One region of the Polaromonas sp. P3_B4 genome, then DNA from elsewhere that is predicted to be linked to it. Evidence: riboswitches for the same ligand, from Rfam matches in the RefSeq annotation. Region 1 holds a riboswitch; the other holds the start of a gene.
What was found. A riboswitch is a leader RNA that binds a small molecule or an ion and turns the genes downstream of it on or off. The one in region 1 is predicted to bind glycine.

Region 2: linked by a shared signal. The riboswitch ahead of AC1DVV_RS16790 (D-amino acid dehydrogenase) and the one ahead of gcvT (glycine cleavage system aminomethyltransferase GcvT) in region 1 are both predicted to bind glycine.

What each region holds. Positions count from the first base shown of each region.
Region 1 is NZ_JBFUGQ010000001.1:2,280,108-2,284,331, forward strand. Features, by position in the region: gene AC1DVV_RS10800 (TRAP transporter large permease) at 1-859, shown strand, start outside; gene AC1DVV_RS10805 (hypothetical protein) at 932-1,501, shown strand; glycine riboswitch at 1,529-1,644, shown strand; glycine riboswitch at 1,666-1,769, shown strand; gene gcvT (glycine cleavage system aminomethyltransferase GcvT) at 1,825-2,985, shown strand; gene gcvH (glycine cleavage system protein GcvH) at 3,040-3,405, shown strand; gene gcvP (aminomethyl-transferring glycine dehydrogenase) at 3,464-4,224, shown strand, end outside.
Region 2 is NZ_JBFUGQ010000001.1:3,526,701-3,530,924, forward strand. Features, by position in the region: gene AC1DVV_RS16770 (CaiB/BaiF CoA transferase family protein) at 1-228, shown strand, start outside; gene AC1DVV_RS16775 (alpha/beta fold hydrolase) at 259-993, shown strand; gene AC1DVV_RS16780 (thioredoxin domain-containing protein) at 990-1,472, shown strand; gene AC1DVV_RS16785 (GrpB family protein) at 1,670-2,212, shown strand; glycine riboswitch at 2,315-2,403, shown strand; gene AC1DVV_RS16790 (D-amino acid dehydrogenase) at 2,623-3,936, shown strand; gene AC1DVV_RS16795 (DUF1737 domain-containing protein) at 4,030-4,224, shown strand, end outside.

The sequences.
Region 1 (4,224 bases):
CAGCGCAGAACTGGGCGTGATCATTCCGCCATCCATCCCCATGATTCTTTACGGCGTGAGCGCCGAGGTCTCGATCGGAGAACTCTTCATCGCCGGCTTCGGCCCGGGGCTTTTGATCGGCTGCGCGCTGATGCTGTTCGTGCACCTGTACTGCCGCTGGAAGGGCTGGGGCAAGCACGACGGCGACGGCCGCCTGAGCTTTGGCAAGGCGACCTGGCAGGCCAGCTGGGCGCTGCTGATGCCGGTGATTATTCTGGGCGGCATTTACGGCGGGATTTTCACGCCGACCGAGGCGTCGGCGGTGGCGGTGTTTTATGCGCTGGTCGTCGGCACCGTGATCTACCGCGAAATCAAGCCGGCCGACCTGTACGTCATCCTGCGCAAATCGGTGCTCTCCAGCGCCGTGATCATGTTCATCATCGCCAATGCCGGGTTGTTCGCCTTTCTGATCACCCGGGCCGGCGTGCCGGACGCCATAGGCCATTGGCTGGAAGCAGTGCTGCAATCGCCCGCCCTCTTCCTGCTCGGCGTTAACGCGGCGCTGTTCATCATCGGCATGTTCATTGAAACCAGCGCCGCCATCATTGTTCTGGCACCCATCCTGGCGCCAGTGGCTGTGCATTTCGGCATCGATCCGGTGCACTTCGGGCTGGTGATGGTGGTCAATCTTGCCCTGGGCATGATCACACCGCCTTTCGGCGTGAACCTGTTCGCGGCCTGCACCGTCGCCAGGATATCGCTGGACCGCATCGTGACCCACCTGATCCCCTTTGTGCTCGTCATCCTGGCTTGCCTGATGGTGGTCACTTACGTCCCGCAGCTGTCGCTGGCTCTGCGGGATCTCGTCTACGCAAAATAGCTTTTCGGACGGGATTCACGAGGCTGTCATTTTCAGCAGCCATGCTCGGGGTTTCATTTCAGGATGAAATCCATGCAGCTCCACAAAACCGACCGCGCCCGTGCCGAGCTCAAGCCCGGCGTGAGAACGCTAGGCCAGCGCGAGCGCACCCTGCTGCTGATGGCCGACGGCAGCAAGTCGGCCCAGGACTTCCGCCCGCTGTTTGAGGGCGACGGCGAAGCCATTGCCCTGCGCCTTTTGCGCGACGGCTTTCTGGAAGCCCATCCCGGCAAGACGTCCGCGCCGGCAAAAAACCCTGCGCCTGCACCCGCCCAAACACTCACGCCGGCGCAGTTACAGAACTTTCCCAGCCCCGAAACCACCCAGGCCATTCAGGTCTCTGCCGATCAATTTGAAGGCAAGCGCTCGCTTGCCACAACCCGGATGTTCCTGTTCGACATCTGCGAACGCATGTTCGCCCGGCGCAACCCGGAGATGGCCGAGCGCTTTCGCGAAGCGCTGCGCAATGCCAAAGACCGCGAGACCATGCTCAGCGCCTCGCGCGAAATGATCGAGGAAATCGAAAAAATCGCGGGCCACGAGCGCGCCGACTCCATCAGCGAGCGCATCGCCATGCTGCTGCCGCAGCACCAGGCCGCCTGATCGAGCCGACAGCGGCTTCCGTTACACTCAGCGGTGTCAGGAGAGAGTTTTCCTCGCGAAAACCGCCGAAGGCGCACGAGCACCCTGGGGGCACCCCCCTTGAGTAGCACTGAACGCTCAGGCAAAAGGACTGGCAACCGCCCTGCGGCGCACCACGCGGCAAGGCGTTCCCTACTGGAGAGAGGCCGCCTTTCACGGGCAGCCCACCGAAGGAGCAAGCCTGCATCGCCGGGTGAATCTCTCAGGTAAAGTGGACAGCAGGGGCAGCCCATGGATTGAGAACAAGTTCTTGCCATGACCGTGTTTGCCCCCTGGAGAATGCCTTGTCCGATTCGTCCACCTCTTCCGCCGCCCCCGAAACCTTGTTGAAAACGCCCCTGCATGACCTGCATGTGGAGCTTGGCGCGCGCATGGTGCCTTTTGCGGGCTATTCGATGCCGGTGCAGTACCCCGCGGGCCTGATGGCGGAACACCACCACACACGCCAGGCTGCCGGCCTTTTTGACGTGTCCCACATGGGCCAGCTACGCCTGGTGGGTGCTGATGCCGCAGTCGCGCTGGAATCCCTGATACCCGTTGATGTGATCGACCTGCCCGCCGGCAAGCAGCGCTACGGCCTGCTGTTGAACGACGACGGCGGCATCATCGACGACCTGATGTTCTTCAACCGCGACTACGCCAACGGCGGCGACCTCTTTGTCATCGTCAACGGCGCCTGCAAGGTCGGCGACATTGCACACATCCAGGCAAAGATCGGCTCGCGCTGCGAAGTCATCCCCATGCCGGAAATGGCGCTGATGGCGCTGCAGGGCCCACAGGCCGTCACTGCCTTGCAGCGCCTGGCGCCCGGTGTCGAAAAACTCGTATTCATGACCGGCGGCCGCTTCAGCGTGGCCGGCTGCGACTGCTTCATCACCCGCAGCGGCTACACCGGTGAAGATGGCTTTGAAGTCTCGGTGCCTGCTTCGCAAGCTGACGCACTCGCACGCGCGCTGCTCGCGCAACCTGAAGTCAAACCCATCGGCCTGGGCGCGCGCAATTCGCTGCGGCTGGAAGCGGGCCTGTGCCTCTATGGCAACGACATTGACACCACCACCACGCCGGTGGAGGCCAACCTCAACTGGGCCATGCAAAAGATCCGCCGCACCGGCGGCGCACGTGCCGGCGGCTTTCCGGGTGCGGACAAAATCCTGGCCCAACTGGCAGACCCCGCCCTACTCACCCGCAAGCGTATCGGCCTGGTGGCGCTGGAGCGCGTCCCTGTACGCGACCACACCGAACTGCAAAGCACCGACGGCATGGCTATCGGCGAAGTCACCAGCGGTTTGTTGGGCCCCACCATCAACCAGCCCGTCGCCATGGGTTACATCAAACCTGAGTTCGCTGCGCTGGGCACACGCGTGAACGCCATCGTGCGCGGCAAGCCGGTGCCCATGGAAGTGGCCGCCATGCCTTTCGTTCCCGCCCGCTACTACCGCGGTTAAGCACCAGATCAAGCTCCCCGTTTTATTCACCCCACTCAACCCCTGGAGAACCTCATGACCGTCAAATACACCGAAGACCACGAATGGGTCAAGATTGAAGGCAACGTCGCCACCGTCGGCATCACCGTGCATGCGCAGGATGCGCTGGGCGATGTGGTGTTTGTGGACCTGCCGGCTGTCGGCACCACCTTCGCCCAGAAAGAAACCGCCGGTGTTGTCGAATCCGTCAAGGCCGCGGCCGACGTGTATATGCCCTTGAGTGGCGAAGTCACCGAAATCAACGAAGCCCTAAGAGACGACCCATCTCTCGCTAACAGCGACCCGATGGGCGCCGGCTGGTTTTTCAAAGTCAAGCTGTCCGACCCAACGCAGCTTGACGCGCTGATGGACGAAACCCGCTACACCGCCTTCGCTGCCTGATTTTCTGACCGATTCTTTTTTCTGACTCCTGGCTGCCAAGCCTGACACGGGACCCGACATGTTGATGCAATCCGCCAAGCCCTTGGGCGATCTTGAAAACCCTGCCGAATTCATCGCCCGCCACATCGGCATCGATGACGCCGACGAAGTCCACATGCTCAGCATCGTGGGCTCAGCCTCGCGCCGCGCGCTGGTGGAAGGCATTGTTCCACGCTCGATTGCACGCAGCACCGCCATGGCCATCCCGGCCCCCGTCACGGAGGCGGCCGCGCTCAAGCAGCTCAAAGCCATCGCGGCCAAGAACCAGGTGTTCAAGAACTTCATTGGCCAAGGCTACTACGGCACCTACACGCCGGGCGTGATCCTGCGCAACATCCTCGAGAACCCCGCCTGGTACACGGCCTACACGCCCTACCAGGCTGAGATTTCGCAGGGCCGCATGGAAGCGCTGATCAACTTCCAGACCATGGTCTGCGACCTGACCGGCATGCCGATCGCCAACGCCTCCATGCTCGACGAAGCCACCGCCGCCGCCGAAGCCATGACCCTGGCCAAGCGCAGCGTGAAAAGCAAAAGCAATGTCTTCATCGTCGCAGGCGACTGCCACCCGCAAACAATTGAGGTGATCCAGACCCGCGCAAAGCCCTTGGGCATCGAGGTGAAGGTCAGCACGGCAGCCGTCACGGTGCCGCAACTGATGGCCGAAGGCAATTACTTCGGCGTGCTGGCGCAATACCCCGCCACCACAGGTAGCATCCATGACCTGCGCCCGCTGGCCGGCCAGGCGCATGTCGATGGCGCAGCCCTCTGCGTTGCGGC
Region 2 (4,224 bases), 1.2 Mb from region 1:
GTGTTTGCTGACCCGCAGATCGAGGCGCGCAAGATGGTGACGGAGTGGAAGCACCCGGTGAAGGATGATTTGAAGCTGGTCTCCAGCCCCATCCGCATGAGCGCCACGCCGGTGCGCACCGACTTGCCGCCGCCGTTGCTGGGCCAGCATACGGATGAAGTGCTGCGCGAGGTACTGAACTATTCAGACGCCCAGCTATCTGAACTGAAGAGTGGCAAAACCATTTGATGCAGCAACCTTCCACAAAGAGGTGACTCGATGAAACACAATTTTGTTCTGGTGCACGGCGCGTGGCACGGCGGCTGGTGCTGGCGGCGGGTGGCGCAGGCGCTGCAGCTGGACCACCACAAGGTCTTCACGCCGACACTGACGGGCCTGGGCGAGCGCGCGCATTTGCTCTCACCCACGATCAACCTCGACACGCACATCAACGACGTGATCAACCTGATCGAGGCGGAAGAGTTGCATGAGGTGACGCTCGCGGTGCATTCCTATGCCGGCATGATCGGCACGGCCGTCACTGACCGCATGCCCGACCGCATCAAGCACCTGGTGTATGTGGATGCGGTGGTGCCCAAGCCCGGCGAGAGCTGGAGCAGCACGCAGGCCAGCGCCACACAGCAGCAGCGCATGGCGGCGGCGCAAGCTTCACCCAGCTTCAGCTTTCCGGCGCCCGACCCGGAGGTGTTCGGCCTGCACGATGCTGACCGTGAATGGGTGAAGCGCCGGCAGACACCGCACCCCGGCAACACCTACCAGGCACCGCTGCAGTTTGACATGCAGCGCGTAGCCGCCGTGCCGCGGACTTTTGTCAGCTGCACGCAGCCCGCCCTGGCCACCATCGAACCCAGCCGGCTGCGCGTGAAGGACGCAAAGTTCTGGGACGGTGCATGGCTGCCGAATTCGCGCGTGGTGGAAATCAAGACCGGCCATGACCCGATGATCAGCGAACCGGCTGCGCTGACGAAGATTTTGCTGGAAAGCGCTGAATGAGCCCGGTGGGCCGCCGCCAGTTCACTGCCGTGCTGGCAGCCGGGCTGACCGTGCCCCAATTTGCGCTGGCCAAAGACACGGCCTTGCCTGTGCCGGCCTCTTTGCCGGCTGCCGCTGGAATCGCCGCCCTTAAAAATGAGCCGCTGGTGCTGCTGGTCAGCCTGCCCGGCTGCCCATTCTGCGAGCTGGTACGGCGCAACTACCTGCTGCCAGGGCAACGAGACGGCAGCCTGCACGCCTGGCAGCTCAACATCAGCGACCGCACGACACCGCTGACCGGCTTTGACGGCCAGGTGACGACAGCCGCCGCGCAAGTCGCGGCATGGAAAGCCGGTTTCACCCCCACGGTGCTGTTTCTGGGCCCGGCCGGGCAAGACCTGGCGGAACGGCTGGTTGGCCTGGCGTCTGTCGACTTTTATGGCGCCTACCTGGAAGAGCGGCTGACGCAGGCGCGCAAAGCTGTGCTGGCGCTCAGGTAAATGAAATGCAGACCGCCCCATTCGCAGCCGTGGGGATTTCTGGTTGCTATTGTTTTGATAGCTGCTCGCGCAATCACTGATTGGGCAAATGGCCTTTTTCATGCTTAAAACCGCCCCAAAAATAGCCCCGCAAAGGATTCTGGCGTGTCGCACAGCGTTTTTTGCCCCTGCACAACAACCTGCCAGCCGTCACGCGCATGACTGACCAGGAATCGCTGCTTGCCGCTATCCACGAGGAAGTGGTCTTGCAGGCCTACAACCCAGCCTGGCCCCAGCAGTTTGTGGCTGAGCGGGACCGCCTGCTTGCGCTCTCCCCTCAGCTGCCGGCCCGCCTGATCGACATCCAGCACATCGGCAGCACAGCCGTGCCCGGCCTGGCGGCCAAACCGGTGATCGACATGCTGGCCGGTGTGGAATCCATGGCGGCGGCCGAGGCGCTTCTGGCGCCGCTGTGCGCCAACGGTTACACGACCTCCGCTGAATTCAATGCCTCGCTGACCGACCGTAAATGGCTGATGCGCTGGACAGAAGGGCGGCGCACGCATCATCTGCACCTGGTGGTTCACGGCGGCGAGGTGTGGGCGCAGCGCCTGCGTTTTCGCGACGCCCTGCGTTCGGACCCGGCGCTGGCGGCGCGCTATGCCGCGCTCAAGGCGGAACTGGCGGCCAGGCACCCGGGTGACCGCGAGGCCTATACCGATGCCAAAGCCGCGTTTGTGCAGGCGGCCAGCGAAGGCTGAGCCTCCCTGCTTCCTACTATTAAGCCGCTGAATCAACCCGCTAGACCTGTACTGAACGCCGCATTCACGCTTGGCAAAACAGGCTTCGGTGGTAAATTCAAACCCGTTCAAGCAGGAGAGCGCTGCCCCAAAGGCAGCCACCGAAGGCGCAAACTTCCATAATCGCTCAGGTCCCGTACTGCCCGGAACACACAGCCGTCTGGAGAGACGCCGCACGCAAGGTGCAGCGCACCGAAGGAGCAAAGCCGAAGCCCCAAGCAACGGCTGAATCTCTCAGGTAACAAGGACAGTGGAAGCGGCCGCAAGCATGTGATGGCTTGGCGGTTGCCACGATTCTTCCGATTCAACAGCAACCCCTGGCACGGCGCTTGCGCTACTGCAATGTTCTGCTTGAATGAAAAGGAATCGCCATGAAAGTCATGGTTTTGGGTGCGGGTGTCACGGGGATCACCACGGCCTGGTATTTGGCGCAACGCGGCCATGAAGTCACGGTGGTGGAGCGCCGCAACGCGGCCGCGATGGAAACCAGCTTTGCCAACGGCGGGCAAATATCGGTGAGCCACGCGGAGCCCTGGGCCAACCCGGGCGCGCCGCTGAAAGTGCTGCAATGGCTGGCGCGTGAAGACGCACCGCTGCTCTTCAGGCTGCGCGCCGATGTGAACCAGTGGCTGTGGGGGCTGGAGTTTTTGCGCAACTGCACGCCCGCGCGCACGGCACAAAACATCAAGCAGATCGTGAACCTGGGCATGTACAGCCGCGGCGCGCTGCAAAAGCTGCGCGCCGAGCTGGGCCTGCTGTACAACGCGCAGACCAAAGGCATCCTGCACTTCTACACCAGCCAGGCAGAGTACGACGCGGCGCAGGAACCCGCGCGCATCATGCGCGAGCACGGCTGCGAACTCGACATGAAGACGGCCGACGAATGTGTGGCGATTGAGCCCGCGCTGGCACAATGCCGCGGCAGCATCGTGGGCGGCAGCATGACGCCCAGCGATGAATCGGGTGACGCCCGCGCGTTTACCGCTGCGCTGGCCACGCGCTGCGAGCAAGCCGGTGTGAAATTTTTGTACAACACCACGGTGCTGGGCCTGGATGCCGCAGAGGGGCAGCTGAACGGCGTGCAGGTGGCGATGGGCAGCGGCGAGGCCGGTGGCAAGGTCGAGATGCTGAAAGCCGATGCGTACGTGATGTGCCTGGGCGCCTTCAGCGCGCAGTGGGCCAAAGTGCTGGGGCAAAGCCTGCGTATCTATCCGGCCAAGGGTTACTCGGTCACGCTGCCCGTGATCAACGAGGCGGCGTCGTACCAGGTGAGCCTGACGGATGACGAGTACAAGCTGGTGTTCTCGCGCTTTGGCAACCGCTTGCGCATTGCCGGCACGGCCGAGCTTAATGGCTACAACACCGAGCTGAACCTGGTGCGCTGCAACGCCATCGTGCGCCGTGTAAAACAACTCTTTCCCGACATGACGGACGGCGAAGGCGCGCAGTTCTGGACAGGCCTGCGGCCGGCCACGCCGAGCAACGTGCCTTACATCGGCAAAAGCAAGGCCTCCAATGTCTTCCTCAACACGGGCCACGGCACGCTGGGCTGGACGCATGCCTGCGGCTCGGGCGCGGCGATTGCGGACATCGTGAGCGGGCGCGTGCCGGAAGTCGACTTTGCGTTTACGGGGATGGCGGCGCCGGGGCGTGTGATGGCATTGCCGGGAATGGTGAAGGCCTGAGCAAGGCCTGAAAGGCGGGTCTGAAGCACGGGGTTCTGCAGCAGGTGGGCGGAAACGGTAATATCGCCCTCCGTTCATCAGCTGCTTGCCGCCATGACATCACCCGCCACTACGCCCCCCGACGGTCTTCCCACCTACAGGCTCCTTACCGGCCCTGACGACGCGAGCTTTTGCCGCCGGGTGAGTGAGGTGCTGGCGCTGGGTTACGAGCTTTACGGCTCGCCGGCGGCGACCTTCAATGGCGAGAACGTCATCGTGGCGCAGGCGGTGCTGTGGCCTTCGCTGCGC